4 regions of the Halobacillus sp. ABH2_015 genome follow, and region 4 is predicted to be linked to each of the others. Evidence: riboswitches for the same ligand, from Rfam matches in the RefSeq annotation. Region 4 holds a riboswitch; each other region holds the start of a gene.
What was found. A riboswitch is a leader RNA that binds a small molecule or an ion and turns the genes downstream of it on or off. The one in region 4 is predicted to bind thiamine pyrophosphate.
Positions count from the first base shown of each region.

Region 1: another riboswitch for thiamine pyrophosphate. It lies ahead of thiW (energy coupling factor transporter S component ThiW); the one in region 4 lies ahead of thiT (energy-coupled thiamine transporter ThiT).
Region 2: another riboswitch for thiamine pyrophosphate. It lies ahead of tenA (thiaminase II); the one in region 4 lies ahead of thiT (energy-coupled thiamine transporter ThiT).
Region 3: another riboswitch for thiamine pyrophosphate. It lies ahead of ACXAD6_RS10210 (YkoF family thiamine/hydroxymethylpyrimidine-binding protein); the one in region 4 lies ahead of thiT (energy-coupled thiamine transporter ThiT).

Region 1 is NZ_JBSWUG010000002.1:3,312,797-3,320,013, reverse strand. It holds gene ku (non-homologous end joining protein Ku) at 1-231, shown strand, start outside; gene ACXAD6_RS17190 (pyridoxal-phosphate dependent enzyme) at 376-1,335, shown strand; gene ACXAD6_RS17185 (PucR family transcriptional regulator) at 1,352-3,034, shown strand; TPP riboswitch at 3,123-3,232, shown strand; gene thiW (energy coupling factor transporter S component ThiW) at 3,312-3,800, shown strand; gene thiD (bifunctional hydroxymethylpyrimidine kinase/phosphomethylpyrimidine kinase) at 3,847-4,650, shown strand; gene thiM (hydroxyethylthiazole kinase) at 4,647-5,411, shown strand; gene thiE (thiamine phosphate synthase) at 5,408-6,025, shown strand; gene ACXAD6_RS17160 (aldo/keto reductase) at 6,104-7,006, opposite strand; gene ACXAD6_RS17155 (threonine synthase) at 7,038-7,217, opposite strand, start outside.
Region 2 is NZ_JBSWUG010000002.1:1,270,459-1,277,675, forward strand. It holds gene egtD (L-histidine N(alpha)-methyltransferase) at 1-326, shown strand, start outside; gene ACXAD6_RS06740 (2-thiouracil desulfurase family protein) at 872-1,330, shown strand; gene ACXAD6_RS06745 (hypothetical protein) at 1,602-1,835, opposite strand; gene ACXAD6_RS06750 (hypothetical protein) at 1,886-2,134, opposite strand; gene ACXAD6_RS06755 (hypothetical protein) at 2,227-2,388, shown strand; gene ACXAD6_RS06760 (NUDIX domain-containing protein) at 2,495-2,935, shown strand; TPP riboswitch at 2,980-3,087, shown strand; gene tenA (thiaminase II) at 3,197-3,892, shown strand; gene tenI (thiazole tautomerase TenI) at 3,889-4,488, shown strand; gene thiO (glycine oxidase ThiO) at 4,493-5,602, shown strand; gene thiS (sulfur carrier protein ThiS) at 5,615-5,818, shown strand; gene ACXAD6_RS06785 (thiazole synthase) at 5,821-6,588, shown strand; gene ACXAD6_RS06790 (thiazole biosynthesis adenylyltransferase ThiF) at 6,585-7,217, shown strand, end outside.
Region 3 is NZ_JBSWUG010000002.1:1,915,790-1,923,006, forward strand. It holds gene ACXAD6_RS10195 (DUF420 domain-containing protein) at 161-709, shown strand; gene ACXAD6_RS10200 (hypothetical protein) at 908-1,138, shown strand; gene ACXAD6_RS10205 (hypothetical protein) at 1,463-2,392, opposite strand; TPP riboswitch at 2,611-2,711, shown strand; gene ACXAD6_RS10210 (YkoF family thiamine/hydroxymethylpyrimidine-binding protein) at 3,074-3,676, shown strand; gene ACXAD6_RS10215 (ECF transporter S component) at 3,673-4,251, shown strand; gene ACXAD6_RS10220 (ABC transporter ATP-binding protein) at 4,251-5,882, shown strand; gene ACXAD6_RS10225 (energy-coupling factor transporter transmembrane component T family protein) at 5,863-6,642, shown strand; gene ACXAD6_RS10230 (hypothetical protein) at 6,756-7,184, opposite strand; gene ACXAD6_RS10235 (GNAT family N-acetyltransferase) at 7,203-7,217, opposite strand, start outside.
Region 4 is NZ_JBSWUG010000002.1:1,169,510-1,176,726, forward strand. It holds gene ACXAD6_RS06130 (SDR family oxidoreductase) at 134-1,018, shown strand; gene ACXAD6_RS06135 (alpha/beta hydrolase) at 996-1,742, shown strand; TPP riboswitch at 1,824-1,922, shown strand; gene thiT (energy-coupled thiamine transporter ThiT) at 2,010-2,576, shown strand; gene ACXAD6_RS06145 (phospholipase D family protein) at 2,677-4,122, shown strand; gene ACXAD6_RS06150 (YflT domain-containing protein) at 4,165-4,515, opposite strand; gene ACXAD6_RS06155 (DUF1028 domain-containing protein) at 4,651-5,532, shown strand; gene ACXAD6_RS06160 (hypothetical protein) at 5,551-5,922, shown strand; gene ACXAD6_RS06165 (hypothetical protein) at 6,041-6,256, opposite strand; gene ACXAD6_RS06170 (hypothetical protein) at 6,393-6,605, shown strand; gene ACXAD6_RS06175 (RDD family protein) at 6,805-7,217, shown strand, end outside.

The DNA.
Region 1 (7,217 bases), 2.1 Mb from region 4:
GCTGGGAAATATAAAGATGACTACCGGACAGCGTTGATGGAACTGATTGAAGCGAAGAAAAATAATGAAGAAATTACAACAGCGAAGGATAAACCGGCTCCGGATAACGTTACAAGTCTGATGGACGCCTTGGAAAAATCCCTTGAAAAGACAAAAGGACCCACGAAAAAGCGCAAGACCAAAGCAGCACGAACGAAAACAACGACGTCTGGAAAGAAGAAATCATCCTGAATACATCAAGCCCTCCCCGTCATGGGAGGGCTTTTTTTAGAGGGTTTTACAAAGATTCCCCTCTCTGCCCCTTTTCCGACTATCAATCCATCCCCTATAATAAGTAATAATCAGAATTTTTTATCTATTTCAGGGGGGGATTCTTTGGAACAGCTGTTGTTGAGAGATGTGTGGAAAGCGAGGAAACGTATCGGGAGCATCGTGAAACCGACGCCGCTTGTGTATTCGGAGTATTTCTCCGACCGCTCAGGGCAGCCGGTTTACTTGAAAATGGAACAATCCCATCCTACAGGATCTTTTAAAATAAGGGGGGCGGCAAACAAGCTGCTATCTTTAACAGAAGATGAAAAAAAGCGTGGTGTGACAACATTTTCTACAGGAAATCATGGAATCGCCACCGCCTACGCAGCACGGCAGATGGGTATTCCTTGTACGGTTTGCCTATCCCGTCGTGTTCCAGAAGCGAAGCTTAGACGTCTGAAGCGTCTGGGGGCGGATATCGAACGGACGGGGGTCAGTCAGGATGAAGCTGCTGTTCGCTGCAGGGAGCTGGCATCTAAGTATGGAATGACGATCGTCCAGCCCTTTGATGACCCCGAGGTGATTGCTGGACAGGGAACCATCGGTCTTGAATTGATGGAACAGCTTCCTGAACTGAAAGAAGTGGTGATCCCGCTGTCCGGAGGCGGCCTTTTATCCGGGATCGGATTCGTTTTGAAAAAGATGGATCCTGCTGTTTCAGTCACCGGGGTGACGATGGAACGAAGTGCCGTCATGCAGGCCAGTCTGAAAAAAGGGGCGGTCGTTAGGCTGGAAGAAGAGGATACCCTGGCCGATAGTCTGCTGGGTGGCATTGGTGAGGATAACCGTTATACATTTTCTATGACCCGGTCGTTGATGGATAAAGGTGTGCTTTTACAGGAAGACCGTATTAAAGAAGGATTATACAGTCTCCTTGATCATCATAAAATTATCGTAGAGGGTGCAGCCGCTGTTGGAGCCGGCTATCTCCTTGATCAGCCGATTTTGGAAGGGCCTGTGGTCTTGATCATTACGGGAAACAATGTAGATACAGATACGGTTCGAACGTGGATGGACAACTGAAAAAGGGGGAGTGGGGATGGGTGTACCTGTGGAAGAGGTATTGAAGCTGCCGATGTTAGAGAAAGCGAACGTGCAGACGCCTGTTTATGAGCGTGATGTGGAGTGGATCTCTGTCATAGAGACGCCTGTCGAAAATTTTGTGAGAAACAATGAATTTGTTCTCAGCACGGGAGTGGGATGCGGGGAGGATATCCCGGCCCTGGAGGCCTACGTGAAGGATGTCATCCGGTCAGATGCTTCCATTCTGGCTTTTGCCACCGGCCGTCATTTGTTTAAAATCCCTGATCGTATCATTGCTCTAGCTGAACAACATGAGCTCGTGCTTGTGGAAATCCCCTGGGAAGTACGGTTTGCGGATATTCTTCAAGGCGTGCTGCAGTTAATCAATGATGAGAAACAGAAGATTCACAGGCATGTCGAAGGGATCCGTCAGGAATTGATCAATTGCGTGCTGAATGGGAAGGGACTTCAGGAAATCACGACCATCCTCTATCAATACACAGGGCTGCCCAATGCCATCAGTGACCATTTGAAGCACATCCGGGCCAATCAGCATTTTGATTCTTCCCTGATTGAAGCGTTGAACGGGCGTAAAGAAGCGGTTGTTTCTTTAATTGAGCATCCTTTCCGTGTGGAGCACCCGCTTACACATTTTATAGAAGCTTATCAAATCGGTGAAGAATGCTGTTATCAGCTTACGATTCTATCCAACTATAAGAAACAGGGATATTTGTTGTTTCAGCCGGAAAAGGACCAAGAGGTAACAACAGAGATGATGACGATTCTTGAGCACACGCTGACCGCCTGTGCCCTTTATTTCGTGAAGGAAAATGCCATCGAAATGACAGAAATCCGTCTCAAGGATAACTTTCTTTTGGAACTGGCGAAGCAGGAGCAGCGCATGGACAAGCAGCTGTTGTCGAAAGCCAGGCTTCTCGGCTATGATCTTGAGAAACCTTACGTCTGCTTTGTCGGAGAGGTTCTGTTCCATCGGCCGGCAAGCCGTTCAGTAGGAAACGATGGACAGCTTCCCTCTTCTTCTTCTCTACAGAGCCGCAACTATTACATCCAGAAGGAGGCCGCTTATGCCGGGCACATGGTGGGACGGCAGGTGATGACGACCTTTGATGAAGAGAGAGTCATCATCTTTCTGGAGGCGGATAAAGCAGGCAGTGAGGAAGCAGCGAATCAATTTCTGGACCTTGTCGAAAGGCGTTTGTTCGAACTGCTGGCTGGTGTCACGATCCAATGGGGGATTTCGTGTCATAAAGAAGGGTATCAAGTCTTCCATCACAGCTATGAGGAAGCGCGGACAGCCCTGCAGATGGGAGAGCAGCAGAACGAGGCCGGGGGCCGGACATTCTTTAAGGAGACAAGGATGAACAGGCTTTTGATGGCCTTATCCCATAAAAAAGAAATCGAGGATATTGTTCAGGATACTCTCCAGCCCCTGATTGATTATGATCAGAAAAGGCAGGCGGAGCTTCTTCATACATTTATGGTTTATAACAAGTACAACAGCAATGTCAGCCAGACATCGAGGGCACTGAATCTGCACCGGCAGTCCCTTCTGCACCGGCTGAGGAATATTGAACAGCTGACGGGGTTGTCCTTGTTGAACGCGGATGATTTATTTTTACTGGAGCTGAGTGTGCGGCTGTGGCTCCTGAAAAAAGTAGAGAAGCCCGGGCCGCAGTGAACGGAAGTCTTTTTGCCTGGCTGCATGAGGCAGGAGATGATGACAGATTCAACCAGTTTTGTTATGATGGATGCAAGTGAATAGATTTCAAAACTACTAGGGGAGCCTGAAGAGGCTGAGAGGAAAGCATGGACGCTTTCTGACTCTTACGTACCTGATCTGGTTAATACCAGCGGAGGGAAGTAGTCACATGATCGTCATTGATCGACTTCTTCTATCAAAACCAGGTCCCCGGTGGACCTGGTTTTTTATTTTATTCCCAGGAAGGAGCTGACTGATGAATAAAACCAGAATTCTTACATTCATGGCCGTCCTTGTGGCCGTAGGTACACTAGGCTCGCAGTTTTTATGGTTTCCCGCTGGAGCAGCCAAAGCCTACCCTGTCCAGCACGCCGTCAATGTCATGGCAGCCGTAATGCTCGGTCCGATTCCAGCGGTGGCGGTCGCTTTTGTCATCGGCCTGCTGCGTTTTCTGCTGGGACTTGGGACGATTCTGGCTTTTCCCGGAGGTATGTTCGGGGCGTTTTTTGCCGGTGTATTTTATAAGGTTTATGCACGGAAGCTTTCTGCAGCAGCAGGAGAAGTGCTGGGCACAGGTGTGATTGGTGCTCTGGCCGCCGTTCCCTTCGCCAGCTGGTTCATGGGAAGCTCAGCAGCGGTCTTTGCGTTTCTTCCGTCGTTTCTAGTGAGTAGTCTGTCAGGAGCGGTCATTGCTGTGTTCCTTTTATCAAGAGTGAAGGTGGAAAGCCCGCTCCCGCAGTCCTGATGAAATCCAATTGAAAAGAATGATTGATAGGAAAGGAAGTGGTTCAATGAAACCCGCATGTGTATTAACAATTGCCGGTACGGATCCAAGTGGAGGAGCCGGCATCCAGGCCGATTTGAAAACATTCCAGGAATTGAAAAGCTATGGTATGAGTGTGGTGACTTCGGTTGTCGCCCAAAATACGACAGGAGTCAAAGATGTGCATCATCTCCCTGACTCCTTCATCCGTGAGCAGCTGTTTGCGGTAAGTGATGATATGCCGGTGCACGCTGTGAAGACAGGGATGATTGCCAATAAGGAAATGATGCAGGTCATTAAAGACTGGATGCAGACCATCGATGCTCCGTATATTATGGACCCTGTCATGATTGCTCAAAGTGGAGATCCGCTTGTAGAGCAGGAAGAACAGATCTATTTAAAAAGGCATCTTGTACCAGAATCGACGCTTGTCACCCCCAATATTCCGGAAACAGAAACCCTTCTCAATCGAAGGATCCATCATGAAGAGGATATGAAGGAAGCAGCTGTGGAAATTGTAGAACAGCTGGGAGCCGGTGCTGCGCTTGTAAAAGGCGGCCATTTAAAAGGGAAAGCGGTCGACTTTCTATATGACGGATATGAGCTGCACACCTTCGAAGAAGAACGGATTGATTCAGCGAATACCCATGGCACAGGCTGCACGTACTCGGCTGCTATAGCCGCTTATATGAGCCAGGGATATCCGCTCGCGCAGGCGGTAGAGAAGGGCAAGCATTTTGTGACAGAGGCTATTCGCCATTCTTTCGATCTTGGTAAAGGGGACGGCCCGACCAATCATTTCGCTGTACGCAGGGAGGTTTTTCATCCATGACACAAACATTGATCCAGAAGCTGCGGAGTGAACGCCCTTTGATTCATAACATTACCAATGCAGTCGTCATGAATTATACAGCCAACGGCCTGCTTGCTCTCGGCGCTTCGCCGATTATGTCGAATGCCGTTCAGGAAGCCGGGGATGTCGCTCGTTTGGCAGACGGCCTTCTGTTGAATATCGGCACATTGAACGAGCAGCAGGTGGAAGCGATGCTGGAGGCGGGAAAAGCGGCGAATGAAGCCGGCGTCCCTGTCGTTCTGGATCCTGTAGGAGTCGCTGCCACCTCCTACAGGGAAGAGGCCTGTAGGAAAATATTGTCGACAATTCATGTCGATGTGATCAAAGGCAATGCGGGAGAACTGGCTTTCCTTGCTGGAGAGAAAGTCGAAACAAAAGGGGTGGACTCTGGAGAAGCCTCCAATACCGATGAGATTGCTCTCAAAGTTTCTGAACTTTATCAGACGATGGCTGTCTGCACAGGCAAAACCGATGTGATCGGGTATGAAGGAGAAGTCTTCAAAAACGATACAGGACACCAATGGCTTTCAAAAGTCACAGGATCCGGATGTCTGCTTGGTGCCGTTCTCACTGCGTTTCTTGCCATTGAAGGAGACCGCGCAGGAAACGTCCGGGCCGGTCTCTATCATTTTGGTAAAGCAGCAGAACAGGCCGCTTCTCACCCTCATGTGTCAGGACCCGGGACATTTGTTCCTGCGTTTATCGATGCTCTGGGAGCAGAAGAGGAGGCGGACCGGTGAATTTGGAACAGCAGCTCAGAAAATATTTGATCATGGGCAGTCAGGACTGTGACAGGGACCCTTTATCCATCCTGGACGAAGCGATTGAAGGGGGCATTACGGCTTTCCAATTCCGGGAAAAAGGGGAAGGGGCGCTGCAGGGGAATGAAAAATATCAGCTGGCGGCTGCATTGCAGCAGCGCTGTAAATCCGCCGGTATTTTATTCATCGTAAATGATGATGTGGACCTTTTCCGCCGATTGAACGCGGAAGGCATCCATGTCGGTCAGTCGGATGAACACGTCAAGGGGATCCGGGAGGCACATCCTGATGCGGTGATCGGTCTGTCCGTCTCCGACCTGGATGAATGGGAAAACAGCCCCGTTGATCTCGTTGATTACCTTGGAGCAGGACCGGTCTATCCTACAACGAGTAAAAAGGATGCCAACCCGGTTTCCGGTACGGAATGGATCAAAGAATTAAAAGATAGACAGCCGGACATGCCTGTGGTCGGCATCGGGGGCATCACGACGGAAAATGCACACAGAGTGATGGAAGCCGGCGCATCCGGCACAGCTGTCATATCCGCCATTACGAAAGCGGAGGATATCCGGAAGGCTGTTGGAGAGTTATAAACGCTGAAAAGGACCGGAACGACGCGATGACGAGCGTCGTTCCGGTCCTTTTTATAGAATCAAACGTTTGTAAATGAATTACGGTACATCATGGCCCATGGAGCTCTGTAGAATTTCAAACCACTGATCATGAGTAAGGGTGTAATCCAGGCTTCTAACGGCACCGGCGATCCGGTTCTTTTTACCGGATCCGACGATCGGCATAATCCGGGACGGATGGTTCAAAAGCCAGGCATACATGACTTCATCTATGCCCTCGGCACCGATTTCCTCCTGGATCTTCGCCAGTGTGTCTCGCAGCCGCACGGCTTTATCATCGTTGGATGTAAAGACTTCTCCGCCGGCCAGAGGGGACCAGGCCATGGGCGCGACGCGTTTCTGCTGACAAAGGTTTAACGTACCGTCTTCAAAGTTTTCCAGTTGGTAGGCGGAAAGTTCCAGCTGGTTGGTTACAAGAGAAAACGGCAGATAGGATTCAAGCATCTGCCATTGATGATCCTTGAAATTGGACACACCAAAGGTACGTACTTTTCCTTCTTTCTGCAGCTGAATAAAGGCCTCAGCTGTGGATGCAGGGTCCATGAACGGGTCGGGACGATGGATCAGCAAAGTGTCTACATACTCTGTCTGAAGATCGGTAAGCGACTGTTCCACCGACTTGATGATATGTTCTTTCGTCGTATTGTAGTGATGAGACATATGCTCCGGGCGGTTTTCTGAAGGAAGTACGATGCCGCACTTCGTTACAATCTCCATCTGATCCCTGAGAGATGGCTTCAGACTGAGTACCTCTCCGAAAAGCTTCTCACAAGTATAGCTTCCGTAAATATCAGCATGGTCAAATGTCGTTATGCCTTGATCGATATTGTGTTCAATCAAGTCCAGTGTCTCTTCCTTCGATTGGTTCCAGTCGGCTAAACGCCATAATCCGTGTACAATGCGTGAATAAGAGAGGTCTTCTGCTATTTGTATGCGTTCCATTCTATCCCAACTTTCTTTAAGAATACTTTCATCATACCTTTCTTTTCAAAGTGTCACCAGGTTGAAGGATTGGAATATCAAGGTTTACGGTGTCCGGATATTTGATGCCGGCTCCGGTATTCAATACGACGACGTGCTCTTCTTCCTTGATCCAGTTCTTCTGACGCAGCTGCCGGGCAGCAGCAAAAGCAGCCGCACCTTCCGGGCAGAC
Region 2 (7,217 bases), 100 kb from region 4:
CCGCAGCGTTTAATAAAAACTTGATCACAAGGATGAATCGTGAACATGGAGCATCGATTGATGTGGAGAGTTTTTCTCATGTGGCTCTTTATAATTCAACTGCCGGGAGAATTGAAATGCACCTGGAAAGCGTCAGGGATCAGGTTCTTTCCGTCGGCGGGTATACCATTGAGATGAAAAAGCAGGAAAGAATCCATACAGAGAACTCCTATAAATATGATCCGGAAGATATGATTCAACTGGGCAGATCGAGCGGTTTTCTGCTTCAGCGTGTCGTATCAGATGAAAGAGAGTATTTTAGTGTCTGTCTGATGGAAGTGGTTTAGGTGGAAGGCCCGGACTCTGTCAGCAGGGTCTGGACTTTCTTTTTAATAAAGCTCTGTTATTGCTTGGTGTTGGTATTTAACATATGAGCTCAGATCATCTCTTTCTGTTATGGGATTTGTAGGAGGCGGCCTTGGGAATGACTCCCTTTCCGTGGGGTACCGTGAGCCTCCTCAGGCAGCGCCTTCCGGGGTCTCACGATGTACCTTCATCCCACAGGAGTCCCGCCATTCCCAAGGCCGCCTCTTCAAAGAAGGGTAGTTAGAAAGGACATAACCGAAGTCCGTTACACCACTACGAAAGGGATGGCAGGGAAAACAGGTAGACTCCTGCGGGAAAAAGGAACAAGGGGAGACCCCGGAGAACGAAGTTCGAGGAGGCTCATCGTTCCCCGCGGAAAGCGGACGGTTTTCCCTGGCATCCCACGCTCTGAGTAAACAACGGACCGGACCCCTAATTCCAGACGGAAACGATTTAGTAATCGTTTAAAATATCAACAACAGACTTTAACAGAGCTTTAATAAAAGATAAAGGGAGGAAAAGAAGGGTGATTTTGATCAGTTCCTGTCTGGCTGGTATGAAAGTGCGCTACGATGGCACCGACTGCCTCCAGGAGAAAATTCAAAAATTAATATTGGAAAAGAAAGCGGTTCCCGCCTGCCCGGAACTGCTGGGAGGATTCATGGTCCCGCGCCCTCCGGCAGAGATTATCGGCGGTGATGGAGAGGATGTCCTGAAAGGCCGGGCCCGTGTAATGGAAAAGACAGGAACCGATGTAACAGAGTCGTACATAAGAGGGGCTTATTTGACGTTGGAAACGGTAAGAGATCTGCAGATTGATACGGTAGTGTTGAAGGAGGGAAGCCCGTCCTGCGGCAGTACCCTCGTCTATGACGGCACGTTCAGCGGGAGACAGGTTACCGGAAAAGGGGTCACGGCGGCCCTGCTTGAACGGAACGGCATACAGGTGATGAGTGAAATTGATTTTATCCATACGTTGGTGTAAAGAGCCCTCTCCAGGGGCTCTCCTCATGTAGAAAAAGCTTTTCTCCTCGAGGGGGGGGACTGCGATTGTCACGCTCCGCTGATCGGTGGATGCCCGCCGCGGGCACGGCCTCAGCTGACTTGGGTACGAAAACCACCTGCCCAAGTGGATCTTCACCTCATGCTTTTCCGCAGGCGTCACCATCGAACACTCCACGTCGCCTTCCCTTATGCGGTCTAGGATGTTTAAGTCGCGTTTGCAGGAATAGGGATCTCATCTAAAGGGACTCTTATTATTGGATGAATCCGGCTATGGAAGTAAACAGACAGAAAACAGAGACCGCATAATAAATGGAGGCACGCTTTTTAGTTGTTTCTTTTTGTTCTTCAAGGCCAAGGATAACCATAAGAATGGCTAAACCTGCGAGAGTGAAAGACAAAAGGTCTCCTGATTTATCTGTCCATAATCCGTAGCCGGACAAAAGGATGATTATGACTGATAAGAGGATTCGAATCTTTTTTAACATATGTATCCGCTCCTTATAAGTGGATGATTCTCTTTAAATGCTGCCTTCCCTTAGAGGACATAAAACAACAAGACAAGACTGACAGCGGTAAAGCCGAAGTTTAAAATGGCATGCTTATTTTGGCGGATCAAGTGATACCTCCAGGCGTCCAGTCCGCTTTTCACTGTCCAGAACAGGATAAGAAAGAGGGATCCCGTGTAGGTGTTGGATGGATTGTCATCCAACAGAAACCATCCGGCAGTGATCAAAAGCGCAGCGGGAAGGATGTTCCACGCCGAAAGGACTTTCAGTTGTGTCATTGTTTTCCTCCTCTCCGAGCCATATTTTACCTGAGATGAGCATAAAAAAACACCCGTCCTGAAAAGGGCGGGTGTTTTTAGAATGAAATGAAATGACTTGTCCTTCCCTGCAGAGGACCATTATCGTGGATATCCAGCGCTTTGGTAAGGTGGAAGAAGGAGCAGGTGTCGTTGTCTACCTCGCTTCCCTGAAGGCTTCTGCCATTAATGGAGCGATGCAGAAAGTCAAAGACGTTATTATCCGTTCTGTGTAACGGTTTATAATAAAGAGACACAATGAATATGCTCAAAAATCTTTTCTTCATGAAGGGGAGGAGTTTGAAGCGGTGTGTCGAATTTGGTGGGGGAAGGAGTTTGTATATGTCGTATTCTTATATCATAAACGTAGAAGCGGCCATTATGAAAGAGGACCATATTCTACTTATTCAAAGGTCACCGGAAGAGGAGCACGCGGGAGGATTGTATTCGCTGCCTGGAGGGAAAATGGAGTTCAGTCCGGATTCCCTTGATGTGCTGGAAGATAACGTCCGCCGTGAAATTAAAGAGGAGATCGGCCTCACTTTGGATGGGGACCTTACCTATGTACACAGCAATTCTTTTTTAATCGGGGATATCCAGGTTCTGAATATCGTGTTTTTGACTACGGATTTCACAGGAGAGCCCTATATAAAGAGTCCGGAAGAAGTGGGGGACATGGTCTGGGTCGAGCCGGGTCTGAACGAGAGTCCCGTCCCGATTCCTCCATGGACCGCCAACAGTATCCAGAAAGCCGTGGAACGGCAGTCGAAAATCTGTTTTTGACAAAAAATTCTAACGTGTTACGATGAAAGGGAATTGAATAACGAGCGATCCACTAGGGGTGCCTTCTCAAAGGCTGAGATTAAAGTGATGCTTTAAGACTCTTGGAACCTGATCTGGTTTATACCAGCGTAGGGAAGTGGCCGATACCTATACATGTCTATGAAAATAAATGTATATCAGCCACTTTTCCTATGCCGGGGAAAGTGGCTTTTTTAGTGGAAAAAATCAGTGGCGGATCGTTCAACAAAGGAGAGAGTGGATATGACATTTTCAGAAGAAATCAGAAAGGCCGTGGATGAGATTTGGGAGGGAAGTTTTCACCATCCTTTTGTCACAGGGATTGGAGAGGGAACGCTTCCTCTCGAAAAGTTCCGTTATTATGTGCTTCAGGATTCGTATTACTTGTCTCATTTTGCCCGTGTCCAGTCACTGGGAGCTGCAAAGTCTGAAGATATGGCTGTCATGGCCAATATGGCGTCTCATGCTCAAAGTACGTATGAAGCTGAGCTTGGGCTTCATGAGAATTTTTCGAAGCAGCTGGGCATTACGCAGGAAGAGCGGGAGCAGTTCAAACCGTCACCAACGGCCTATGCGTATGCGTCCCATATGTACAGAGGAGCGTATAACGGGGACTTAGGGGATGTGATTGCGACGATTCTTCCGTGCTACTGGCTGTATTATGAAGTCGGCGAACATTTGAAAGAATCGTCACCGGAAGAACCGGTCTATCAGGAATGGATTGCGGCTTACGGAGGGGATTGGTTCCGGACGCTTGTAGAAGAGCAGATCGAGCGCCTTGATGAACTGGCTGAAGCGAAAACAGATGCCGGCAGATCCCGGATGAAGGAATTGTTTATCATCAGCAGTCAGTATGAATATATGTTCTGGGAAATGGCTTACCGTATGGAGGAATGGCCGTTTGATTTAAAACAGTCGATCGCAGCCGGACGTGAATGAAACTGCACGTCATTTCCACAGGGCGGCAGTCCAGGGAGGAACTGTGCACAAGGGTGGCTGCGATTGAACCGATGATTGATTTCTTCCATCTTCGTGAAAAGCAGTGGTCCGCAAGTGAAGTGGCGGATACTGTAGATGCTTTGACAGACCTTGGGTTTCCAACCGAAAAGCTCGTCATCAATGACAGGGTGGATGTAGCCGTGGCAAAAGCAGTGCCTCACGTGCAGCTGGCCGGACACAGTCTTCCGGTCGAAGAGGTTAAGCGGGCTTTTCCTTTTTTAAACGCCGGGTGTTCGGTCCATTCTGTAGAAGAAGCTGTCACTGCAGAAAAACGGGGAGCAGATTTTATTTTGTTCGGACATGTCTTTGAGACAGCATCCAAGCCTGGATCGGCGGGACGCGGGCTCGAGGCTCTGCAGAGGGTCACACAGGCAGTCTCGCTGCCTGTCACCGCGATAGGGGGATTGACACCGGAAAATGTCAGCCGTCTTCAGCCCTTTGGAGCGTCGGGAGCGGCTGTACTATCCGGCATTCTATTAGCAGACGATGCGGAAAAGGCGGTCCGCCGTTATCAATACCGACTGGGAAGGAGATGAAGGGATGTTTTATGACGCAATTGTTGTGGGTGGTGGAGTGATTGGGAATTCTATTGCGTATCAGCTGGTTAAGCGGCAGAAAAAAGTCCTCGTCATCGACCGGGGGAAAACTGGACAGAAAGCATCAAGCGCCGCCGCCGGCATGCTTGGGGCTCAGTCCGAATGGAAAGGGGACGATCCGCTTTTTCAAATGGCGAGAACGAGCCGGGCGATGTTTCCTTCTCTTGCAGCTGAATTGAAAGAACTCAGCGGGGTGGATATCGGACTCCAGCAGAAAGGGTTGTATAAAATTGCCCTTACGAATGAGGAAAAGGAAGCGTGGAAGCAGCTGGGGAAATCGCAGGAAGCGGTCGGTGAAACAGCCCGGTGGATCGATCGTGATGAAATGCGTGATACAGAGCCGTCTCTTTCCGACAGGATTACAGGAGCATTATACCTGCCGGAAGACGGACAGGTAGACGCACCAAAGCTGACAAAAGCGTATGCGGCTTCGGCCGCAGCGCTCGGCGCGGATTTCCTGGAACACACGGACGTCACCGGTTTGGTGGAAGAAAACGGTCGGATCATTGGAGTCAACACCATCGGAGGCACGTATACAGGGGATGCGGTCATCGCAGCGGCCGGGGCGTGGAGTGCTTCGCTTTTGAATGCTGAACGCACCATTGTGGAAACGTACCCGGTCAAAGGGGAGTGCTTTTCTGTCCGGACGAAACGGCCGCTCATCACAGGGACCCTTTTCACAAAAGGCTGCTACATCGTTCCGAAGGCGGGAAACCGCCTCGTTATCGGCGCCACTGAACAGGTGGGTTCCTTCGACGAGTCCGTTACTGTAGAGGGCCTTTTTCAATTGATGGAAAAAGCCCGACGCCTCGTTCCTTCACTTCGGAATGCCGAAATGGAAGCTACGTGGGCCGGAATCCGGCCGCAGACGAAAAGCGGCATTCCTTATGTCGGTCCACATCCTGAAAAAGAGGGGCTGTGGCTGGCGACAGGCCATTACCGGAACGGCATCCTGCTTTCGGCGGTGACTGGAACGCTGGTGGCGGACCAAATCGAAGGGAAGCCGGTGGAGCCGGACTGGGTGACGAGTGGACAAAGCTTCATCACGTTATAAAGGAGGATCATCATGAATGTGAAAATTAACGGCGAGTGGCATGAGATTCCTGACCACCTGGCTGATGTCCGTACGCTTCTGAGCCACTTTCAATTGGATAACCGGGTGGTGATGGTGGAACTGAACGACACCATTTTAGAAAAAAGCGAGCACGGCCATTCACAGCTGCATGAAGGCGATCAAATGGAACTGGTCCAATTCGTAGGAGGGGGATAATCATGCTTAAGATTGGAAATTTCACGTTTAACTCACGACTGCTGTTGGGGACAGGGAAATATCCTGATTTTGAAACGCAGAAAAAGGCTGTAGACGTATCGGAAACCGATATCCTTACCTTTACCGTCCGGAGAATGAATATTTTTGAACCGCAGCAGCCGGACCTGCTTCAACAGCTCGATGTCGGCCGTTATACACTTCTGCCTAACACGGCAGGGGCGGAAAATGCTGAAGAGGCGGTGCGGCATGCAAAATTAGCCAATTCTTCCGGACTTTGCGATATGATTAAGGTAGAAGTAATCGGCTGTAAAAAAACGCTTCTGCCCGATCCGGTCGAAACGTTGAAGGCGACGGAAATGCTGTTGGAGGAAGGCTTTACGGTTCTTCCTTATACGTCGGATGACGTCGTCCTTGCAAAACGACTGGAAGAAATGGGAGCCCACGCCGTAATGCCAGGGGCGTCCCCGATTGGGTCAGGGCAGGGGATTCTCAATCCGCATCAGCTGGATTTGATTATTGAACAGGCCGAAGTGCCGGTCATTGTGGATGCGGGCATCGGTTCACCAGCCGATGCAGCAGCGGCGATGGAACTTGGCGCTGATGGTGTGCTGTTGAATACTGCTGTATCTGCCGCCGATGATCCTGTGAAAATGGCGGAAGCGATGAAGCTTGCCATACAGGCAGGACGGCTTGGATTTGAAGCAGGGAGGATCCCGAAAAAGCGTTATGCTGCGGCCAGCAGTCCAATGGAGGGAATGAGCCGAACATGAACGACCGATATTCAAGACAGACTCTGTTCCAGCCCATCGGGGAAAAGGGGCAGGAGAAAATCAGCAGCAAACATGTACTGATCATCGGGGCAGGTGCCCTCGGAACCGGAGCCGCTGAAAATCTTGTGCGCGCCGGGGTGGGAAAACTGACGATCCTTGACAGGGATTATGTGGAATGGAGCAATCTTCAGCGTCAGCAGCTGTATACAGAAAAAGACGCAGAGACCCGGCTTCCGAAAGCGGTCGCTGCCCGGCAGAGGCTGGAGCAGGTAAACAGTGATGTCATCATTGATGCAAAAGTCGTCGATGCGACACCGCTTGAACTGGAGCCCCTTCTGGAGGGCGTTGATGTCATCATTGATGCCACTGATAATTTTGATATCCGGATGATCATCAATGATCTTGCCCAAAAGCATCAGATCCCGTGGATTTACGGGGCCTGTGTCGGGAGCTACGGCATCAGCTATACCATTCTTCCGGGAGAAACGCCGTGCCTGCACTGCTTGATGGAGCAGGTGCCGCTTGGAGGATTGACATGTGACACCGCAGGTATTATCAGTCCAGCGGTCCAGATGGTGACCGCTCATCAGACAGCAGAAGCTATGAAACTGTTAGTCGAAGACTGGGAC
Region 3 (7,217 bases), 750 kb from region 4:
TCCTTGTACGTATCCTATGGATTCTTTCCGGAAAAGGTCAGCCCATTATTCCGTCTTTTGTCACGCTTGTAAGCCATCATGAAGTGACAGTTTCGTTAACGTTCGACATCATGAGATGATTTTCAAGCGGATTTTTTATATACTATTCCTGCAGTCTATTATGAGATGGGGTTTTACTTTGGAAATAAAAAAAGATTTTAATTATGTACCATGGGTGGTTGGATTGTCCATTGCTATCAATCTAATTGTCGTGGCCTTGTTGTTCCTCCCGGAAATTGGAAGCGAGACCAGCTTTGACATTACACTGCTCCCATTACTTAATGCCGTATTCAATTCCTTCACATTCGTGTTTCTGCTGGCGGCTTTATTCATGATTATCCGAAAGAATATTACGTGGCATAAACGATTCATTTTTGCTGCCTTTACAACAACAGCATTGTTTTTAGTTTCATATCTCACGTACCATTCCATGTCTGAATCAACGTCCTTCGGCGGCGAGGGTCTGGTGGCAGGTATTTATTACTTTATTCTGATCACCCACATTGTGCTGGCCGCACTTATTGTACCCCTTGCCCTGTTAACACTGTTCAGAGGTCTGGCAATGAAAGTGGATAAACATAGGAAAATCGCCCGCTGGACGATGCCGATCTGGCTTTATGTCAGTTTGACAGGCGTCGTTGTCTATTTAATGATTTCTCCTTATTACTAAAACGAGTCACGTGTCTTTGGATACGTGGCTTTTTTCTTTTTTATATTACAAAAACAATAAGTAAACGGGAAAAGTTGGCTATTTCCCGAGATATTTGTTATTGTAGAATAACAGCCGGTAGGGATTGAATCCGGTTACGTCTATGAAAATATAATGAGCACATGTCCAACCAGCTTACGGCCATAAGGAGACTAACTAATGGACATTCTTAACTTTATCAAGGAAGAAGGATTTACGTCTGCAAGATTCCAATCGTTCGCAGGGAAAGATACGCTCATTCAATTGAACCGGATTACGGATATGAAGGAACTATTCGGCCTGCTTGATATGAACCCGACAACTGTGCGGTACTATCCTTATGAAAAACTTCCTTATCTGGACTGCTCTCAGAATGAAGACAACTTAAAACTAAGATTATTTAAGCCATAAAAATAACCGGGATACATAACACATGTATCCCGGTTTTCTTTATTCCTTTATATTCAGGGAAAAAGATAATTCACGAAAAGTGGTCAGGTTTAAACGAGGGGTGTCTCCTTCAGGTCATCCACTGAGCAGACGCTTGTAAAACACTGTTTGATTCAGCCATCAATAACATCGACACCAATACTCCCGGTCACATGGACGTTCACCTCATGGACAAGGATGACCACAAAACCAGCACTTGCTGCTCAGTAAAGCAAACAGGATCCCAATAACCTCTCTTTTTCCAACATCTACGTCCGACAGAGGCGCTACAGCCTCTCTTCCGTTTTACCATTCCCCTTGAAAAGCATGGATAATTTTCCAACGCTGAACCGCCGTAATTCCTTTCCACTGTTGTTCAGCTGCAGCAAAAGCTTTTGTTCCGTCTCCCCAGTCCCAGCTGATATCCCAGATGCCTTCTTCCTTCAGCGTTTTCAAATAATAACGGATGTTTTCCAAAACTAAAGGTTTGTATTTAGCATACAACGGATGCTGTGGGGACGATATTATGTCAGTCGGAAGCGCACCGTACCCACTTCCCCATTCCGAAGGATCCTGACTGAAACAGTTCTCGCCTAACGTAAGAAGGTGGGACTGCACCTGATCAAGCCCGTAAGGCATTTGATTATGGACGAGTCCTTTATGCTTGTCCACGGAGATTAGTAGATTTTGAAAACACTGCCATTCGTGGAAATCCATCTCACTGACACTCATCAAATGTTCAACAGCTTTAACGGCTCCAGCCACACCCGTTTTCCAGGCTTCTGTATCCCTTTGAGAGCAGTCGATGAGAAAACCGGCCAATTCCGCCCCCGGGTTAAACATCCAGTTGGACTGCACCCCTTCCCTCCACGACCACCAGGGCGCATGAGGAAAATGGTTGACTTCAGGAATAACCGAAGGCCACATCCCTGATTGACGATCGTATGAGCGAAGGAGGTAGGAAACCATCTGTTGAAGCAGCGGCTCTTTGGAAGATACATTCAATTCAGCAAGCACTTGGGAAGCTGCCCATGTGGCCATTGGAGACGAAGCTGGAAGTTGAAAATCCGGCTCAATTCCGTGACCAAAACCTCCATCTTCATTTTGGAACGCACTCAAGTATACGAGGACCTTTTCTTTAGGACCTCTTTCAAAAAGTGCTTCCCATCTGGCTGCTTCCAATGGACGTGCATACCGCTTCATCCACCTGCTTGTGCGATTCATGTGAGTGTTCATATCTGTCTTCCCCTTCCCATTGATGGTATCCCTTGTCTTCTGATTGTCCGACTCTTTTATTCCACTCAAGATATGACAGATTCTATTATCTTCAGCGTATCACGATTGGAAGATTTTGAAAATGAACTCTATCATTCGTATTCATAAAAAGGAGAATAAACATTTACAAATATTCCAACATCCGCTACGATAGAGTCAATACAAAAAACTGTATACATATGAGGCACTAGGGGAGCTGCTGCGAGCGGCTGAGAGGATGATCCGACCCTTGGCACCCGAACTAGATAATACTAGCGTGGGGAAGTGCAGCCGTTCTATCAATCAGGCCTTTACAGGTTTTATTCATCGATCAACGGACTGCATTCCCATGGGATGCAGTTTTTTTGTGTTTGGGTCTGTTATTGCTTGGTGTTGTTATTTAACATGTGAGCTCCTATCACCCCTTTCTGTCATGGGATTTGCAGGAGGCGGCCTTGGGAATGACTCCCTTTCCACGGGGTACCGTGAGCCTCCTCAAACTTCGTTCCCCGCGGAAAGCGGACAATTTTCTCTGCCATCCCATGCTCTGAGTAAACAACGGGCCGGACCCCTAATTCCAGACGGAGACGATTTAGTACTCGTTTAAAATAACAACAACAGACTTTAACAGAGCTTTGTGTTTAAAAAAAGGAGGAATGATGGATGAATCAAGTTTGTGGTACATCGAAAATTGCTGGATGTTCGTTTTCCATACATCCGATGAGTGATGAGTTTGCGGGTATAATTCTGGAAAGCTTAAAGGAAGTGGATACATCTAAAGTATGGCTCGATACCGATGATGTCTCTACGACGGTACGGGGGCGGATGGAACATATTTTTGATGTGACAAAGGCTATCCTTCTTCATGTATCCAAAGAAGGTGTTCATGCGGCTTTTCATGCGACTTATTCAATCGGGTGCCCGGGAGACTCGGCTGGAGACACGTATATGGCTGAATCCCTGCAACGGAGGAATGAAGACACTTCCCGCTCGATTACCCAGCCATTAGCAGCTAAGTTTTCGCTCTATCCAATGGGAGGGGACAGTTATATGGATACAATATACAAGCAGATTGAAGCGATGAAATCGAAGGGCATCCAAGTGACGCCCGCCCACTATTCTACAAGACTTGACGGAGATACCCATACGGTTTTCGAAGGGTTGGAAAACGTTTTCCGTGAGACAGAAGCTTCAGGGTCGTCTCACACCGTCATGACTGTATCGGTGTCGGTCAACAGCCCTTCCTCCAGGGGGAGCATCTTATGAAAAACTGGAAACTCAAAGAAATCGTTGTTCTATCTGTCTTGTCCGTCGTTTTCGCTGTCGTCTATCTCGCTTTCCTGCCTGTTGGAAAACTTCTCTCAGGTCTCTTTGGTCCAATCGGATATGATATTATCTTTGGTATCTGGTTTATCGTATCCATCATTGCCGCCTATATTTTACGCCGCCCGGGCGCAGCTTTTCTCTCTGAAACCATCGCAGCGACAATTGAAGTTCTGCTCGGGAATGCTTCCGGTCCCCTATTGATTCTAACGGGAATGATTCAGGGATTCGGAGCGGAAAGTGCGTTTGCTCTGACGCGTTACCGGTCTTATCATCTTTCTGTACTCATGCTCGCCGGCGTGATGGCTGCCGTTTTCAGTTTCGCATGGGGGTATTTCCAATCTGGATACGCTGCGTTAAGTGGTGGATACGTCGCTGCCATGCTGATTGTCCGTATGGTCAGCGGCGCTGTGATTTCCGGAGTATTGGGTAAAGCCGTGGCTGACGGACTTGCCCGTACCGGCGTCCTTTCCAGTTTTGCTCTCGGGCGGGAATTAAGAAAGAAGAAGGCTTCCTGATGAAGACGGCTGTACAATTGGAAAACCTGACGCTTACGTATGAAGAAAATGAAAAAACCGTATTGACGGATATCACCCTCTCCATCGAAAACGAACAGGACACCCTCATCCTTGGCCCGAGCGGTTCAGGAAAAAGCTCGCTTGTCCAATGTATAAACGGGCTTTACCCGGAGGATTTGGATGGCGAGATGAATGGGCGTGCTGCCATTTACGGACGTTCAACAAGCGACTTCAAACCGGGAGAGCTGGCTAAAACTGTTGGAAGTGTTTTTCAAGACCCCGAAACTCAATTTTGTATGCTGACCGTCGAGGATGAAATCGCCTTTGGTTTAGAAAACCTTCATGTACCTGCTGAGGAGATGGAACACAAAATAGATGATGTCCTTGCACAGGTGAATCTACTGGATAAAAAAACGTCGTTCATCCATCACTTGTCCGGCGGACAGAAGCAGAAACTGGCCCTTGCCTGTGTGCTGGTGATGGAGCCGGACATCCTTCTCCTGGATGAACCGACAGCTAATCTGGATCCGCAGTCTGCTCGTGATTTCATTACTATTCTGACTTCCATAAAAAAAACTAGAAGTCTCACCTTGATTGTGATCGAACACAGATTGGAAGGATGGCTGGAACTTCTCAAGCATGTCATTGTACTCCACTCCGATGGCGGGATTCTTACAAAGGGGCCGTTAAAAGAAGTCATCAATAACCAGGGCCGCGCCATCCACAATCAGGGGATCCGGCTTCCCTATGCTGTGCAGTACAGCATAGACGAAGACTGCCCTCCTCCCTATCCATTTACCCTGGAGGAGTTATCGCAGCGGAACATTGAAGTTCCATCAAATGTTCGTGACCCGAACAGACGCGGAAAGGCGCTCTTGGAATTATCCGATGTCCAGTGGAAACATATTTTAAAGGATCTCACTCTCTCCCTTTATGAAGGAGAATGGATTGCTGTGGTAGGGGCGAATGGAAGTGGAAAATCCAGTCTTTCCAAAATAATGGCCGGCATCACAAAGGCGGACAGAGGCACAGTGACTTGGAAAGGGACATCCATGAAAAAATGGAGAGCGGACAACTTACGGACACAGGTGGGGTACGTTTTTCAAAATCCGGAACACCAATTTGTAACCGATGAAGTGTTCGAGGAGATTGCTTTCAGTTTAAGGCAGCGGGGAACACCCGAATTGGAAATACGCCGGCAGGTTGAACATCTGCTCTCCCTGTGCCGATTGAATGGATTAGACAGGCATCATCCTTATCAGTTAAGTCAGGGGCAGAAACGCCGTTTAAGCGTGGCCACGATGATCGTGGAAAATCAATCGCTTCTTTTGCTGGATGAACCGACTTTCGGTCAGGATGCGGTCTCGACCCAACAACTGATGGCTCTGCTTGAGCAGCGCTTTCAACAAGGGACCACCTTATTGATGATCACACATGATATGGAGCTTGTTCACCAATATGCGACAAGGGTGATTGTGATGGAACAAGGAAGGATCGCTTACGATGGTCTCCCAGAACATCTTTGGAACGATAACCGACTTCCGGATTGGCCTGTTGAACCTCCCCTTCCTGTTCAACTGAATCGATTATTAATAGAAAGGAGCCGCTTTCATGTCCCTTCATACTCTTAATCCTGCCATGAAAGCCTGCACGATAATCGGACTCGTCTTTGTACTCGCCTTCTTATTCGATCCTGTAACCCCTTTCGTCTTCACAGGATTTACAATCGCTTTGACACTGATTTTCGGCAGGTTTCGGAAACGAGTATATGTCCTATACCTCTCCGCGTTCACCGTATTCGCCTTCGGCATGCTGTGGACGACCATTGCCTTTGCCGATGCACCAGCAAGTCCCGACGAGACTATCCGCCTTGCTGGGTTTCTGTTCCCAAAAGAAGATTTATTGATGGCTCTGGCGCTTTCCTTTCGTGTAATGGCCTTTGCCGCCTTATCTCTTTTGTTTGTATTTACGACAAACATGGTTCATTTCATATTAAGCCTCATTCAACAACTGAAACTGCCTCCCAAGCTTGCATATGGTCTGATGGCAGGATACCGTTTCCTTCCAATGATGAAAGAAGAATTCGATCAGATTCGGGCGGCCCACCGCATACGAGGAGTCACAGAATCCAAATCGCTCAAAGGAAAGTTTAAACAGTTGCAGCGCTATTCCATCCCTCTTTTGGCAGGCGCTGTCAGAAAAGCAGAACGAACAGCTGCTGCCATGGAGTCCAAAGGATTTACGGGGGAACGGTCACGTACGTTTTACAGACCGATGAAAATCAGCGCAAAGGACTGGGGGTTTCCTCTACTCATGTTTACGGTGCTGGGGGCATTGATCGTTCTGTCTATTCACTTAGACTATTTCCAATGGTACAACGGCCAGTTTTAAATCCATGTCCAGCTGGATACCTTCCCGGATATTATTAGAGAAGGATAGAGAGGGCGCCCACCCTCTCTATCCTTCTCTCCACTTTAAATAAAGCGCTTACCTATAACGACGAATTATTCTTCGTCGATGATGGACCGGATGTATGAGGCATCGTTTTGTGACAACTCCGAAAACCGGATACTATTCCACGTCTGTCCACTACGAATTCCAAGCACAGCCCTGTCTTCTTCAAACCAAACCCTTGCGTCCAGAATGCCGATGGACCGTTCCGGACTGATCAACTTCAAGGTTACATCAGGATTTTCCATGTCCACAGATGCCCCTTCCACCGGTTTTTGATGCAGCAGAATAGTGAGCACCGTATCCAGTTCAGCCTGATGTTCTCCATTATGAAGTGTGGCAGCCGTTTCTTTATTCTCCCCTGCTTTCACGGCAGTCAACGTATAGGAAGGTGTGTCACCAACATATACAGCAGCCGCATACCCTCCACCAAAAATAAGTCCAATACCGGCGATCCATAATAAAAGTTTCCCTATGTTCATTGGTTACACATCCCTACTTTAACGTTTACTGAA
Region 4 (7,217 bases):
AGCTCGAACTATACCATTCCTTCTTGACGAACGTGAAAAAGAAGCAGGAAACGCCTGCATATCGAAAAAGGAGTTTCCCCGTGTGACAACGAAAGGAAAAGGGTAGACGAATAGATAAAGGAGGACACCATCGATGCAGCCAACCGTTATGATTACCGGATCCTCCAGCGGATTCGGACAGCAGACCGCTGTGAAATGTGCAGAGAAAGGCTTCCGTGTCATTGCAACAATGCGGAATATGGAAAAAGCGTCGGTTTTCCAAAACGCAGACCTGACGGAAGACGTGAAGCAGAAGATTGAAGTGTGGCAGCTGGATGTCACGGATGATACCTCGATTGAACGTTTTAAGGAAAAAGCAGAACAACTGGAGCGGGTGGATGTGCTCGTGAACAACGCGGGCTATGCGGTAGGAGGGTTCCTGGAACAGGTCCCACTTGAGGAATACCGCCGGCAGTTCGATACGAACGTCTTTGGTGTTATAGCCGTCACGAAGGCTGTTCTGCCCGTCATGAGGCGCCAAGGGTCCGGAAAAATACTAAATGTCAGCAGTGTCAGTGGATTGATCGGTTTTCCGGGGCTATCGGCGTATGTATCGTCCAAGCATGCGCTGGAAGGACTTTCTGAAAGCCTGCGCTTTGAACTGCAGCCATTCGGCATTGATGTCGCGTTGATTGAACCAGGCTCTTTTCAGACGAATATCTGGTCGTCCGGTATGAAGCTTCCAGAGGAAGTACACAATCCTTCGTCGCCTTATGCTTCCTACATAAAAGGACTGTGGAGTGCCTTGAACGAAGAGTCACGGGCCCAGCCGGCTTCCGTCGCCGACCTCATGACAGGACTGATCCAAAAAGACAAGCTGAAAAAACTGCGTTATCCAGTCGGAGCGGGCGTCCGGACCAACGTGCTTTTGAAAAGGCTTCTTCCATGGGCATGGCTCGAAAAGGCGGTATTGAAACGGATATTAGGTTCCACCAAAACAAAAGGAGGAAAACCAGATGGCCGAGTACAGCATTCTTGATGGGGCAGAGGAAATCAAATACGAGGGCAATGAGGTGGGGATACTCGTCTCCCACGGGTTCACAGGGACGACCCAGAGCATGCGTCCGCTCGCAGAAGCATACGCACGCGAAGGCTATACCGTTTACTGTCCACGGTTGAAAGGACACGGCACAGCACCGGAGGATATGGAGACGACGTCCTATAAGGACTGGATCGAATCAGTGGAGAGCGCCTATCAATGGCTGAATGAACGGTGCAGTTCTATATTCGTCGTCGGTTTATCCATGGGAGGAACGCTTGCCCTTTATATGGCCGGTGAGCATAAGGACATCCAGGGGGTTATTCCGATCAATGCAGCAATCGACATCCCGGTGATGGAGGAGAGTGCGGCGACAGACGAACGTTTTCTTGATGCCATCGGCTCCGATATTAAAGACCCCGGCCAGGATGAACTGGCCTACGACAAAACACCGGTCAAATCCATTACCGAAATCACGGTCTTAATGGATCAGGTGAAAAAGCGGCTTGATACGATTCACTGCCCGATTCTGGTTTTCGTCTCGGATGAGGATCACGTCGTCCCGCCCAATAATTCAGAAGTGATCTTTGATTCGGTCTTTTCGGAGCACAAGGAGCTTGTCCATTTGGAAAACAGCTACCATGTCGCAACACTGGATCATGACCAGGATTTGATTGTTGAGCGCAGTCTGGAATTCTTCCAGATGTATACGAATACAAAATAGACTCCATTGCCCGGGAAATAAGTTTTGTCATCGGAGAGAAGTTTGATATAATAGAAGCATAGCAAGAAGAGTAATCGGTACAAAGCCTACAAGGGGAGCCTAGCGGCTGAGAGTGAACCTCGTTCAGACCCTTCGAACCTGTCAGTTAGTACTGGCGCAGGGATGGCGGCTTTTTTGATGGTGCAATGCATTCGGGATCCCTCCATCAGGAAGCGTCCCTGTCTGCATTGCTTTTTTTGTGTCTTTTTTTAAAGGAGGAATGCTGGAATGAGAAACCGCAGAGTCCTATTTTTAGTAGAAATTGCGATCTTTTCCGCATTAGCACTACTACTGGATATCCTTCCGTTTTTATCATTTAAATTATGGGCCCAGGGCGGTTCCGTTTCGTTTGCAATGGTGCCGGTCTTCATTATGGCCTTCCGCTGGGGCGTGAAGGGAGGCGCGGCGACTGGACTGCTGCTCGGCATCTATCAGATTTTGACCGGTGCCTATATCATCACCCCTTTGCAGACGCTGTTGGACTACATTGTGGCGTTTGCGGTGATCGGTGCGGCAGGAATCGTGGCCAAACCGCTTTGGAATGCGATCCGCTCCAAGGAAACGAAAGCTCTCGTCGGGTGGATCATCGCGGGATGCTTTATCGGCAGTGTACTCCGCTTCTTCGGTCACTTCGCAGCAGGGATCATCTTTTACGGTGAGTTTGCGCCGGAAGGACAGCCGGTCTGGCTGTACTCCCTCGTTTATAATGGCGGATACATGCTGCCTGCGTTTATCTTAAGCGCCATCGTAATCAGCCTTTTGTTCATACAGCGTCCAAAGCTGCTGCTTCATTAAATGAGGAAAGTCTTCTGCCCCTGCGGTAGAAGGCTTTTTTTTCCATGTTTGAAACACCCCCGGGTAGTGAAAAGACAGGCAGAGACCAGGGGGGATAAGAATGAAAAGAATAAAGGGGTTATTAAAGAAGAAATGGGTCTGGCTGCTGCTTTTGATCGTGTTGATCCTTTCGGTCATGATTGCCTATCATACCTCATGGAAAGCGCTCCCGGAAGGCGTTTCCTACGAGGGCGGTGTCCATCAGATGGAGGATATCGAGTTTTTCCGTGACCTCTCCTATGAGAATCAAGAGGGGGATACGGTTCATGATCTTCAGGTTTTTGAGGAGATGTATGCCACTATAGGGGAAGCGGATGATTTTATTGTCGCTGATATGTTTCTTTTCAACGGCTACACGAACGGGAAAAATGAATTTCCCGAAATCAGCAGTCGTCTCGTGGACGCTGTATTAGAAAGAAAAGAAGAAGTGCCTGACCTTGAAGTCGTGTTTATTACCGACCAAATCAATACCATTTACGGCTCCTATGAATCGGAAACGATCCGCCGCCTGGAAGATGGCGGGGTGAACGTCGTCTTAACCAATCTGGACAAACTGAGAGATTCCAATCCGTTATACTCCAGTGCCTGGCGCCTGCTGTTTTCATGGATGGGGACGGAAGGGGACGGATGGATCGGCAACCCGATTGCCAAGGAGGCCCCTGACGTGACGCTTCGATCCTACATGAAGCTGTTGAATATCAAGGCGAACCACCGGAAGCTGCTTGTGACTGAGGATTCAGCCGTTGTATCCACAGCAAATCCTCACGATGCCAGCGGGTATCATGAGAACGTTGCTTTTAAAATGGAAGGGCCGATCATTGAAGATATTCTGGAAGCAGAAGAAGCGGTGGCCCGCTATTCCGGCGGGGAATTCATCGACTACAGCAGCTATGAATGGGAAGAGCAGGAAGGACCGCTTCACACACAGTTCGTGACCGAAGGAAAGATCTATGACGCCGTGCTGGAAAAGCTGGAGGACGCTGGTAAAGGGGATGACGTATGGATCGGGATGTATTATTTAGCTGATAAAAAGGTGACCGCCCGGATCGATGAAGCGGCCAACCGCGGGGCTGAAGTACGCATCATTATGGATCCCAATAAAACCGCGTTCGGCCATGAGAAGCCGGGGCTGCCCAATTTGCCGGTGGCTGCCGAGCTGAAGAACCTCGGAAATGAGAACATCAAGCTGCGCTGGTATGACACGAACGTCGAGCAGTATCATACGAAAATGCTGTATATAGATGGGCCGGATGATGACGCCATCGTCGCCGGTTCCGCCAACTATACGAGAAGAAACCTGTCCAACCTTAACCTGGAAGCGGATGTCGTCATCCACGGGCCCGGGGAGGAGGTGGTCTTCCAGGAGGTCAACGATTACTTCACGAGGATCTGGTCCAATGAAGACGGCCATTATACAACCGACTATGAAACCTACCAGGACAATCTGACGTCCATCCGCTATGCTACGTATTATCTGCAGAAGTGGACATGGTTTACAACTTATTAAACAGAAGCCCCTGACGCATGTTTTGCGTCAAGGGCTTTTTTATCAGGAGAGAATTGCCTGAGCTTTTGCAGGATTGGTTATGATAAGAAGTACTTTTCCTTCATCCAGGTCTTCTTCATATTGTCCAGCTTCTTCTTTGGAGAATCCGATTTCCTGCATCTTTGTGCGGAGCTCATCGCCTTTTTTACTGAAGATATTCGTGATGACGCTTTTCGCATCCTGCTCGGAAGCACCAATCGTATTCGCATTCACACTCTTCGAAATCCGTTCGGTCCGGTCATCATCATGGGACAGGATGTAAATCTCTTCGTTATCAATGCCTTCGTTCTTCAGTTTTTCTACCATATCCTTCAACTGTTCATCATTTGTGTATTCACGTACAAGTGGTTTCATTTTTTTCACTGCTCCTTTGTTTATATCATGTTCTACAGTGAAATTACCCGTTATTTTCTATTGTTAATCGGAATATGGGAAGAGAAGGAAATCTGAATGTGTTGTCGAATGGTAAGGATATTGGAGGGAAAAGAGATGAACAATCAAATCATTGCTACATTTTCGATTGCCGCCTGTGACCCCGGCCGTGAGGAATGGGGCGTGGCCGTACAGTCCAAGTTTTTAGGCGTCGGCTCCGTCGTTCCATGGGCGAAAGCAGGTGTGGGAGCGGTGGCCACCCAGGCTTTTGCCAACCCTGCCTACGGTCCGGAAGGGTTGAAACTCCTTGAGGCAGGGTTGTCTGCGGAGGAAGTCATCGAAAAGTTAACGGACGAAGACCTTCAAAAGGAAGACCGTCAAGTCGGAGTTGTCGACCGTTCCGGTCAGGCAGCGACTTTTACCGGGAAAGACTGTTATGACTGGGCTGGGGGAATCACAGGGAAGCATTATGCGGCTCAAGGAAACATATTAGTAAATGAAGAAACGGTGACCCATATGGGACATGCGTTTGAACAATCGGAAGGCCCCCTGGCCGAACGTCTCATTAGAGCCATCCAAGCGGCGCAGGAAGCAGGGGGAGACAGCCGAGGAAAGCAGTCGGCGGCCGTGCTCGTCGTTCGTGATCAAGCAGGCTACGGCGGACTAAGCGATGTCGCTGTAGATCTCAGAGTGGACGATCATCCTGAGCCGATCAAGGAACTTGAGCGGATTTACCAGCTGCACCAATTGTACTTTGGTGAAACGAAGGAAGAGGATGTCCAGCTGATCGATGAAGATGTAAAAAGGGAAATGGTAGGCCATTTAGTCCGTCTTGGCTGCCTTGAAAGTAAGGAAGTTGATGACGAGGTGTTCTATGAATCCTGGACGACGTACCTGCATACCGAAAACTTCGAAGGTCGTGAGCTGGACCAGGGGAAAGTCGATCGGAAGGTGCTGGATTTTATGAAGAGTCAGCCAGGTAAAAGCGAAAGAAGATAAAGGAAGAGGGGATGGGGCATGGAGGTCGCAGCGATTACATCGGCCGTTTTATTTTGTTTCGTGGCTGTGTTTCAAGTGTTACTCGCGTCCGGTTTTCCGCTCGGGGAAGCGGCCATGGGGGGGTCCCACCGCGTCCTGCCGGCGAATTTGAGAGTCGCCAGCGCACTGAATGCCCTGCTGTTGGTTTTTATGGCCGGTATCGTTCTTCAGCATGCATTTCAATTCTCTGATCTGCTCCGATTTTTACCCACTACGATTCTCATGTGGGTAATCATCATTTTCATGGGCATCAACACATTGATGAACTTAATCTCAAGGAGTAAAAAGGAACGTCTGATCATGACTCCTGTTTCAGGCCTGTTGTTCATCCTATGTTTATGGGTGGTGTGATTTAAGGCGTCTCTTTGAGATAGGGAGAATGATCAACATAAGGGTTCCGGTTATTCTTACCAGCACCGGAACCCTTATTTTAAGAGAAAGCTACATAGCGATCCTTCGGGGGATCAAATCAGGACGTCTCTTTGCGGATGTTTACGTATTTTTTTACATAGATCAACAAACTTAAAATAAACAAGGCTTGAATCAATCTAGTCAGCAGTCCGACCGAAATATGGGTGTTTATCGAGAATAGAAGGAGGGGTTTTTCTATATGAAATCCTAACAAAATATGGATAAAGTTGTAGATTCCTGTCAGCCATATGAATACAAGCAGTGTTTTTTTCATAGTGGTCACCTTCCATCATGGTTTTATAAAAGAAAATTTTCCCTGTTTATATGGTAACATTACCCATTTTCTGTATACTAGAGGAACGGCTGAAGGAAGCTCTGGATGATATTCATAACCTTTGGGAGGTGATTGAATGGGCTTTTATTACTTTATTTTATTTGGCGTGGGGGTCGCACTGGGAGTTTTGGGAGGAAAGAAACTCTTCCATTCCTCCACGAATCCTGCTGCTTGGGCTCAACTGGTCATTGGAGTCGTGTTCGCCGCTTCGTCTATCGTTTTGTTTCAGCCGGGCAGCTCAGATGTTATTTCACAGATGCTGCTGAAGCTGCAGGACTTTTTCTTTTGAAATACATGAAAAGAGAGAGGTTTTTCTTTGGAACTCATTGTATTTGGAGTTATCGCACTAACCAGTGTGTTCGTTATTATCCTTGGTCTTTTAAGCCTCAAGAATGAAAAGGACACAAAGATCATCCGGACGAGAACAATGGATATGGAAAATACCCGTGTAATAAGAAGCTTCAATAAAATCTGTAAAGGATGATGATATGCCTTTCAGCCTTGATAAAGCAAGCTTCGGCATGAGGGTACTGGCTGAAGTCATCGATGTCCTGCTTATCTATATTCCAATTGGAGTCTTTATACCTTTCTTTTTTGGTATCCATAATGGTCCATATCAAGACATTTTGACAAGTGTCTTCTATATGATTTACTGCATCCTTTTACCAGTAGCGTGGCAGGGGTATGGTGTTGGCAGAAGGATGATGTTGATAAAAGTGAAAAAAGAGAACGGGAATAAGCTGAACCTTCTTGACATGGTTTTTCGAGAGCTTTTAGGGAAGTATCTGCTTGGGGTGATAACGGGAGGACTCTCGATTATCATCAGTGCTCTGATGGTTGTGTTTCGTAAGGATAAAAAAGCTGTACATGACATGATCGCAGGAACTTATGCATCGAATGA